2 regions of the Streptomyces sp. NPDC059832 genome follow, and region 1 is predicted to be linked to the other one. Evidence: riboswitches for the same ligand, from Rfam matches in the RefSeq annotation. Region 1 holds a riboswitch; the other holds the start of a gene.
What was found. Region 1 has a riboswitch for cobalamin ahead of ACFV8T_RS28750 (prenyltransferase/squalene oxidase repeat-containing protein). Riboswitches for the same ligand answer to the same signal wherever they lie in the genome.
Positions count from the first base shown of each region.

Region 2: linked by a shared signal. The riboswitch ahead of metE (5-methyltetrahydropteroyltriglutamate--homocysteine S-methyltransferase) and the one ahead of ACFV8T_RS28750 (prenyltransferase/squalene oxidase repeat-containing protein) in region 1 are both predicted to bind cobalamin.

Region 1 is NZ_JBHWIY010000019.1:80,689-85,645, forward strand. Features, by position in the region: gene ACFV8T_RS28745 (hypothetical protein) at 1-1,052, opposite strand, end outside; cobalamin riboswitch at 1,175-1,249, opposite strand; cobalamin riboswitch at 1,342-1,482, shown strand; gene ACFV8T_RS28750 (prenyltransferase/squalene oxidase repeat-containing protein) at 1,684-4,353, shown strand; gene ACFV8T_RS28755 (hypothetical protein) at 4,350-4,957, shown strand, end outside.
Region 2 is NZ_JBHWIY010000022.1:172-5,128, reverse strand. Features, by position in the region: gene metE (5-methyltetrahydropteroyltriglutamate--homocysteine S-methyltransferase) at 1-2,195, opposite strand, end outside; cobalamin riboswitch at 2,354-2,571, opposite strand; gene ACFV8T_RS30430 (hypothetical protein) at 2,873-3,292, shown strand; gene ACFV8T_RS30425 (MFS transporter) at 3,580-4,917, opposite strand.

The DNA.
Region 1 (4,957 bases):
CTGGTGGCGGGGACCGGGGGAGTGGCGGTGAAGCCGCCTCCCGCGACGGCGCGGAGTCCGTCGATGGATGCGTAGGCGGACGGCTCGGTGTCACCAGGCAGGTACTTGAAGCCGCCACCGGGGTTGAACTGCTGAGCGATGAGGAAGTCCACGGGTGTCCTGCCCGCGGAGGTGAGGAAATCGCCGGTCTGCGGGTTGATGCCGCAGGCGTTGAGCCCCGAGACGGCCCAGCCGTTGGAGTCGGTGTTGACGCCGAACATGGCGTTGAACGCACCACTGCCCGGCACCAGCTTGCTCTTGAGGAACGCCTTGGCCTGGACGATGTCCGCATCGGTGTTCGGGACGCCGGAGACACAGAGCGCGGCCATCGCGGCGCCGGTCATGTCGACATCGCCGGCCGAGCCGAGCTGTCCCGGATCACCTTCGGCCTTGCCGTAGTTCCAGCCGCCGTCGTTGTGCTGGTTGGCGCGGATGCGGGTGATCAGGGAGTCGCGCAGGGACTTGGGTATCCGCTGCGTTCCCGCCTGCGTCCGGGCGCCGCCGAGGGCGAGCGCGGCGAACACGGTCCCGTTGAAGTTCGCCGAGGGGCCGAAGTATCCGGGCTCGGCCTTCTGCCAGTAGCTGTAGATGTCGCCGATGAGATTGCGTGAGGCGGAGACGCGGGCCGGGTCGATGCCCGCCGCGTAGGAGTTGAGGGTGGCGCGTTCGTAGTCGGTGACCACCGGCGTCGCGGACGGCCAGCTGGCCGTCGACAGCAGGGTTCGGTACACGGATCTCGCGTTCTTCGTGGTGTCGCCGCCAGGTGTGACGTCGACGGCCGCGGTGCCGGCGGAGGCGAGCGCGCTGAACGCCCACTCGTTCGACAGTCCGGCCCCGGCGTAGGAACCATCCGACGACTGAAGGGACTTGAGGTACGTGACACCGTTCGTCCTCGACGTGGCGATCTGGACCGGTGTGGCAGTGGCAGCGGCCGGCAGGACGCTCAGACAGAGCGCCCCGACGGAGGCGGTCGCCGTGAACGCAAGACGACGTGGGATCAAAGGACGGGACATGGCCTGCTCCTGGGATGAGGGGCGCGCCGCCCTGGGCCCACGGCCTTCCCGGGCGGGAGACAACAGCAGGCAGGGCCGCCGCCCGAACGCGTGGACCGGCTTCCTGTGGTGCGTCGCCGCCTGGGCATTCGGGCTCGGAACGGCCCCAGCCGTCCCACACCGCTGCGCGTCAGCCCCGGACTCTCACCGGGTTCCCCCACGTGGCAGCGCAGGACGCTACCGGACGCGCTGCCGTCCCGCCAGATGCCCCTCAGGCGGCCCTTCCACGTCCCTGGCCGGTGTCTTGACGAGGTATCACTCTGCGTGCTCCAATCCGGCTCATACGCACTGAGTTCCAGGGGAAGCCGGTCAGAATCCGGCGCTGACCCGCAACCGTAGGCCCGGTAGCACCGGGCGAGCCGGAATGCCTGGAGCCTGATCTTCAGCGAGAAGCGCCGTCGTGGACTACGGCGTGGTCGACCAGCCCTGCCATGCGGTGAACCACGCGTGGCCGAGGCCGCCTCAGCCACGTTCATGTCCCCACGGAGACAGAGGCGAGGGGGCTGCGGTGGGGACCGCACAACGAAGAGACCGACAGGCGGGGAGCAGGGCATGCCTGTCCCTGAAACCAGTGGCATTCCTGTTGCTTGCCATGTGCGTGACACTCATCACCATCACCCCGGCCGCGGCCGACCCGCTCGGCGACTGCACAGCCACCAAGGGCGCGATCGTCGCTGTCGACTTCGGCCCCTTCGCAGGCAAGGTCGAGCGCGGCTGCGACACGACGCCGACGACCGGATACGAACTCCTCCACGAGGCGGGATTCACCACCGAGGGCACTCAGCACGACGGCCCGGCGTTCATCTGCCGCATCGGCCTCGGCTCCGGTACGCAGTACCCGACCACGGACCAGGAGTCCTGCGTACTCACCCCGCCGGCCACGGCCTACTGGTCGTACTGGATCGCTTCGCCGGGCCAGCACACGTGGACGTACAGCCAGTACGGAGCCATGGACCGCAAGCCGAAGGACGGCGACGTCGACGCCTGGGTGTTCGGCGGCACCGACATCGGCGGCACCACCGGCAAGCCGACGTTCACCCCCGACGAGGTGCGCGCCGGTGGCGGCACCGGGACTCCTGACCCCGGGGGCACGCCCACGGTCCCGGCCGGGGAGATCGACGTGGCGGCGGCGGCGACCTGGGTCGCCGGCACGCTCAAGGACGGCGAACGCGTCGTTGACGACGGCGCCGACACCCCCGCCTACCTCCTGACCACCGAGGCGGCCTACGCGCTGGCCGCGGCGGACGGCGACAGCGCGACTCTCGACAAGATCACCGCCTTCCTCGCCTCCCACACCGACGACTACACCTATCCGTCGGGCAAGGACCAGGCCCCCGACGCGGCGGCCGCGGCACGCCTGGCCCTTCTCGCCGAGGTCACGGGCGCCGACCCGCACCGCTTCGGCGGCCACGACCTGATCGCCGACCTCGTGGACAACATCTGTGCCGCGGGCCCCGACTCGGGCAGTCCCACCCCCGGTTGTACCGGCAAGGGCGATTTCAGGAACGCAACCTACGCGGACGGACAGGCACTTGCCGTGCTCGCCCTGCTCCGGGACGGCACCGAACCTCCGGCCGAGACCGTCGAGCGGCTGACCCAGTTGCAGTGCGACGACGGCGGGGTCACCAGCATCCTGATCCGCCCCGGCGAGAACTGCGACGGCGATCCCGCCACCACCGGCCTTGTGGCCCTCGCGCTGCATGAGGCGCACGGCCAGGACACGGCGGTGACGAAGGCCCGGACCTATCTCAAGAAGGCGCAGCGCGAGGACGGCTCCTTCCCCGGCTACACCGGGGCCACGTCCGGCAGCGTCTACGCCACCGGGTACGCCGCGCAGTCTCTCCGCGCTCTCGGCGACACCGCGCAGGCCGATGCGGCCGTCTCCTGGCTCTCGCGCGAACAGCTGGACGGCGGCGGGTTCGGCTTCGACGAGGGCGCCACCGTCGCGGCCCTCTACCCGACCGGCCCGGCGGTCCTGGCCGGGGCGGACACCGACCTCACCCGGCTCACGGCGAAGAAGCCGGACCCGACGGACCCGCCGACGACCGGACCGCCCGGCGGCCCGACCCTCCCGGCCAGCGAAGGCCCCGACCTGAAGAAGGGCGTGGGCTACCTCACCAGCGCGGCCAACCTCAAGCAGGGCCGGTACTACGCGGCCGGCCCAGGTGCCTCCCGCGCCGACTTCGGCCTCACCATCGACGGCGCCTACGCACTCGCGGCCACCGGACTGGACAACGACAAGCTCCGCGGCATCGTCGACTTCCTCGACGACGGCGGCAAGGACGGCGACGGCAGGACCCTCCAGGACTGGACCGGGACAGGTACGAAGTACGCACTCGGCGGCTCCATCGGCAAGGTCGCTCTGCTGGCCGAGGCCGTCGGCCGGGACCCGCGCTCCTTCGGCGGCAAGGACCTCGTCGCCGCTCTCGACAAGGCGGTGTGCACCGGGCCGAGCAAGGCTCCGGACCGCAGCTGTGCCGCCAAGGGGGCCTACACCTATGCCCCTTCCGTCTTCGCCCAGTCGCTGGCGATCATGGCCCAGTTGCGAGCCGACGAGAAGACAGCCGCCCAGAAGCCGATCGCGTACCTGGCGAGCCTTCAGCACGGCAGTGGTGCCTGGCCCAGCCTGATTCCCGCCACGGGGGACGCCGATGTCGACTCCACCGCCATCGCGGCCATGGCGCTGGACCTTGTGGGTGGTGAAAAGGCCGACAAGGCCGTCGACAAGGCGCTGACCTGGATCGCGAGCAAGCAGCTGTCCGACGGCGGCTTCCCGGGCGCGGCCGGCGACTCCGTCAACTCCGCCGCCCTCGCCGTCCAGGGGCTCGCCCTGGAAGGGAAGCGGTATGCCACCGAGATCGCCAAGGCCCGGAAGTTCCTCGCGGGCCAGCAGAACAACGACGGCGGGTTCAACGTGGCGAAGGAAGGGCAGCGCGGATCCGACCTGCGCGCCTCCACCCAGGCGGTCGGAGGGGCGACGGGTGTCTCGTTCGGCACCCTGGAGCGCAGCCTGACCGGCACCACGCCGCAGCCCACGCCCAGCCCCGGTGCCGCCACCCCGCAGATCGTCACCCCCGGGGACACGACAGGAGGGGCGGGCGGCATCGTCGACACCGACGCGGGCGGCTCCGGCGGGGGAGCGCTGGCCTCGACCGGCACGGGGATCGGTGCGCTCGTCGGTCTCGCGGCCGTGCTCGTCGGTGCCGGGTGGCGCGTGGTCGTCGTGGCCCGCCGCCGGGCAGCCACCGGGGGGCGGATATGACTGCCCCCGTGCGACGCAGGACCGTACAGGCGTCGGCAGCGCTCCTGCTGTCGACCGCCGTACTGACGGCCAACGCGCCGTCAGCGGCGGCGGATCCGCAGCCCATGGGCCGGTGCACCACCACATCCGGAGCCGTCCTCGCCGTCGACTTCAGCCACTGGGGCGGCCCGGTCTACCGCTCCTGCGGTACCACACCCACGACCGGCTACGAGCTGCTCAACCAGGGCGGCTGGCGCACCACCGGCACCGGCCACGACGGCCCCGCGTTCATCTGCCGCATCGGGTACAGCGGACACCGGGGCGGCAAGCAGTACCCGACACCCGAGCAGGACGACTGCGTCCTGACGCCACCCGCCTCCGCCTACTGGTCGTACTGGCACGCCGACCCGGGCGCGAACACCTGGGAGTACAGCCGGCTCGGCGCCATGCTCTACAAGCCGAAGCCCGGCAGCGTCGATCTGTGGATCTTCGGCGGCACCGACATCGGTGGCACCACGGGCCGGCCCGAGCTCACTCCCGACCAACTGCGCGCCCACAACACCCGGCCGAACGGCAACGCCGGGAAGCCCGCAGCGACCGACCGGGCTCCCGGGCTGCCACCGGG
Region 2 (4,957 bases), on a different contig from region 1:
GCGGGAATGGCCTTGAGCCCCTTGCGGAGCAGGGCGGCGGCCTCGTCCGCATCGGGCACGCGCGGGGAGTGGATGTCGTAGACACCGGGTCCGGCCTCGCGCGGGTAGCCGTGCGCGGCGAGTTCGCGGGCGACCTGCATGTGGGAGCGGGCGGCCTCCAGGCTGATGACGTCGGCGTCGAGGTTGTCGATGGCCTGGACGATGTCGCCGAACTCGGCGTAGCACATGTGGGTGTGGATCTGGGTGTCCGGACGCACGCCGCTGGTGGTGAGACGGAACGACTCGGTGGCCCACTCCAGGTAAGCGGCGTGGTCCGCCGCGCGCAGGGGGAGGGTCTCGCGCAGGGCGGGTTCGTCGACCTGGATGACCGAGGTGCCACTGGCTTCCAGGTCGTCGACCTCGTCGCGCAGGGCGAGGGCGACCTGCCGGGCGGTGTCGCCGAGCGGTTGGTCGTCGCGGACGAAGGACCAGGCCAGCATGGTGACCGGCCCGGTCAGCATGCCCTTGACCGGACGGTCGGTGAGCGACTGGGCGTACGAGGTCCAGCGCACCGTCATCGGTTCGGGGCGGGAGATGTCACCCGCGAGCACCGGCGGCCGGACGTAGCGGGTGCCGTAGGACTGGACCCAGCCGTGCTGCGTGGCGAGGTAGCCGGTGAGCTGTTCGGCGAAGTACTGGACCATGTCGTTGCGTTCGGGTTCGCCGTGCACCAGGACGTCGATGCCGGCCTTTTCCTGGAAGGCGACGACCTCGCCGATCTCGGCCCTGATCCGCTCCTCGTAACCGGCCGTGTCGATCCGGCCCGCGCGCAGGTTGGCGCGGGCCGTGCGCAGTTCGTCGGTCTGCGGGAAGGAGCCGATGGTGGTCGTGGGCAGCAACGGCAGTCCGAGGTGGGCCCGTTGGGCGGCGGCGCGCTCGGTGTACGGCTGGGAGCGACGGCCGTCGAGGTCGGTGACGGCCGCGGTCCTGGCGCGTACGGCGGGGTCGCGGGTGAGGGGGGAGTGCGCGCGTGAGGCGAGGTCGGCCCGGTTGGCGGCGATCTCCGTGGCGATGGCGCCGGTGCCCCTGGCCAGCCCCTTGGCCAGAGTGACGATCTCGGTGGTCTTCTGCCGGGCGAAGGCGAGCCAGCGAAGGACCTGGGGGTCGATGTCCCGTTCGGGTGCTGTGTCGAGGGGGACGTGCAGCAGGGAGCAGGAGGCGGCCACGTCGACCCGGTCGGCGAGGCCGAGAAGTGTGGCGAGGGTGGCCAGCGACTTCTCGTAGTCGTTGATCCAGATGTTGCGGCCGTCGACCACGCCCGCGACGAGCCGTTTGCCGGGCAGCCCGCCGGCGGTGGCGAGGTCCGCGAGGTTGGCGGCGGCGGCGTCGGTGAAGTCCAGTGCCAGTCCGTCCACCGGGGCCTTCGCCAGTACGGGGAGCGCCTCGCCGAGCCGGCCGAAGTACGAGGCCACGAGCAGCTTGGGCCGGTCGGTCAGGCCGCCGAGTTCACGGTACGTGCGGGCAGCGGCGTTCAACTCGGCCGGCGTCCGGTCCTGGACCAGTGCGGGCTCGTCGAGCTGGACCCACTCCGCGCCGGTGGCGCGCAGATCGCCGAGTACCTCCGCGTAGACCGGCAGCAGACGGTCCAGCAGGGTGAGCGGTTCGAAGTCGGCCGCCACCCCGGGGGCGGGCTTGGCGAGCAGCAGGTACGTGACGGGGCCGACGAGCACCGGCCGGGCGGTGTGTCCGAGCGCGAGGGCTTCCTTCAGCTCGGCGACCTGCTTGGTGGAGTCGGTGGTGAAGACGGTGTCCGGGCCGAGTTCGGGGACGAGGTAGTGGTAGTTGGTGTCGAACCACTTGGTCATCTCCAGCGGCGCCACGTCCTGGGTGCCGCGGGCCATCGCGAAGTAGCCGTCGAGCGCGTCGGATTCGACGGCCTCACGGTGCCGGCGGGGGACTGCGCCGATCATGACGCTGGTGTCCAGGACGTGGTCGTAGTAGGAGAAGTCGCCGGTGGGCACCTCGTGGACACCGGCGTCCGCCAGTTGCCGCCAGTTGGACCGGCGCAGGCCGGCCGCCGTTTCCCGGAGGGCGTCGGCGGTGACCCGGCCCTTCCAGTAACCCTCGATGGCCTTCTTCAGTTCCCGGTCCGGACCCTGGCGGGGGTAGCCGTACACGGTGGCGTGTGCTGCCGCGGCTGCGGGCTGTGCTGTCACGGAAATCTCCTTCGCGAGATGACTCCTTGAGATCCCGGGACGGGACACGGACGCGAAGGGATGACGAACCGGACGGATGCGCACGCCATGGGTGCGGTCTTCCGTCCGGTATGTACGCCGACCCGCCCACGAGGTCACCGGGATATCCGCACACGAGGGGTCGCGTGCGGGCAACGGGCAGGTCTTCGGACTCGCGGGCACATCTGCCGAGGGCAGACACCTACTGGCCGTCGCTTCCCGGATCCGTCCGGATCCAGTGCGTATGACGGCGGTCGTTCCCGCTCACCGCTGCGGGGCAGTCCCGGATTCCCACCGGGTTCCCTCTTACGACGCGCCTGCCTGGCGGGCAGGGCGAACCAGCTGCACCGGCCAGACTAGAGGGCGGATCGCTCCCGGGGCACCGCAGTTCACATTCCGGAACGTGACATGAGCCACGGGATCGGTCCGGCCGGGCAGGCTGAAGGGGCGCGCGACGGACCACCGGCCGCCACACGACCCTCCGGCGTCGCACCTTCCCCGAGCGGCGTGACACCGCCGCCTCGGTGATCCTCGACCCGATGGCTGGTTCTCGGCCGCGCCGCGCCCCTGGGCGTGCTTCCGAAGCGCTCGTCCGCTCTCTACCGTGGGAGGAGCAACTTCACACGCGCGCAGCGCGACGGCGACACAACGGGGGCATCGTGGAAGCGGAGTTGGCGGCGCTGGCGGAGACGGGGGCGACGACCTTGATGGGGCTCATGGTCTCGGACGCCTGGACACAGACGCGGGCGCGAGTGGCACGTTTCCTCGCTCGGGGCGAGGAAACCGGTGGTGTGGACGAAGAACTCGAAGCGTCCCGGGCGGAACTCATCTCGGCCCGTGACGGTGAGGCGCCGGATGTCGCGGAGGACATCGAGGACGAGTGGCGGCTCAGACTGCGTCGAGCGCTGCGGGCGGACCCGGCGGCAGCACAGGAACTGCGACTCCTGCTGGATGAACTCGCCCCCGCAGCGGCGGGTGTGCCGACCGTGACAGTTCACAACAGCGTCAGCGAGGGCGCCCGGACCGGCCCGGTCATCCAGGGGCAGCAGCAGAATTTCTCCGACACGACTTTCAACTGACGGGCGCACGTGCGCCCGAGAGGGATCGCAGACAGCGTGAACGGCGCGGGATGCGGGACCGGCGCCGAGCACACGTACATCGGCAACGATGTCGGTCCAGGGCGCGCGTCGTCCGGGAGTCGCCGTGGCAGGTCCCGGTCCGTCCGGCTCGGGCCGTGGGGCGCGGCCGATGTCTCCGGGGGCAAGGTGGTCAGGTTGGAACCGGACCTGCTCCGGGGCGCGGGCGCCCGCGGGACCGCCCCGGCCGATGGGGAGGTCCCGGGCCGGCCCGCGCCCCGGAGCGCGCTTCAGGACTTGGGGGAGAAGCGCAGCCGCGTGGCCGCCACTGCGCCGAGGGCCAGCAGGACGATGGACACCCACAGGCCGGACAGATGGTTGCCGGTGGCGTCCTCGGCGTAGCCCATGATGTACGGGCCGACGAAGCCGCCGGTGATGCCGATGGTGTTGAGCAGGGCCAGGCCGCCGGCGAGGGTCTTGCCCGAGAGCCGGGTGGCGGGGAAGTTGAACAGCAGGGGCTGGACGACGAAGAACGCCAGGCCGGTGAAGCAGAAGCCGAGCAGGGCGATCACGGGACCGGCGACGGCGGCGACGATGAGGCCGGTGAACATCATCAGCAGTCCGACCACCACGAAGTTGCGGGAGCGCCGGGGTGTCGTCGCGCGCGGCGGCACCAGTACGGCACCGACGGCCGCGGTGAGCCAGGGCAGTCCGGTCAGCAGGCCGATGGTGAACGGCGAGAGATCGCCCCAGCCGCCGATGATGCCGGGCAGGAAGTAGACGACGGAGTACAGGGCGACCTGGTGGGTCCAGTTGGCGAAGATGGCCAGCAGCATCTGTTTGTCGCGCAGCACCGTCAGCAGGGAGCCGGATCCGGAGCCGTTGCCGGCCGCCTCGGCGCCCTCGGCCTGTTCGCGGGTGACCGCGTCCTGGACCAGCCGGGCCTCCTCCGCCGTCAGCCAGGGCGCCTTGGCCGGGCCGTCGGGCAGGAACCGGAAGATGGCGAATGCCAGGAAGAGGCAGGGGACCCCCTCGATGACGAACATCCACTGCCAGCCGTGCCAGCCGCCGAGCCCGTCCATCTCCATGAGCAGTCCGCCGAGCGGGTTCCCGACGACGCTGGCGATGGAGGCGCCGAGCAGGAGCAGTCCGATGGCCCTGCCGCGGATCTCGGAGCGGAACCAGTAGGTGAAGTAGAGCAGGATGCCCGGCAGCAGCCCGGCCTCGGCGGCGCCGAGCAGCAGCCGCATGGCGTAGAAGGACTTCTCACCCTGTACGAAGGCCATGCAGGCGGAGATGACGCCCCAGGTCAGCATGATCCGGGTGATCCACCAACGGGCGCCCACGCGGTACATGATCAGGTTGCTGGGCACCTCGGAGATCGCGTAGGTGAGGAAGAACAGCCCCGCGCCCAGCCCGTAGGCCGCGGCGGAGATGCCCAGGTCGACCTCCAGGCGTTCCTTGGCCAGGCCGATGTTGGTCCGGTCCAGGAACGACATGATGTAGGCGGCCAGCAGCAGCGGCATCAGCCGCCGCAGATTGCGCTGGTCCAGCTCGCCGAGCGCATCGCGCGGGGTTTCTTTTGGTCTGGCGGCACTGGGCGTGCGGGAACCGCGGATCAAAGACATCGGTGTCCTCTTGGAGTGCTCTGGCAGCCGTCGGGCGCGG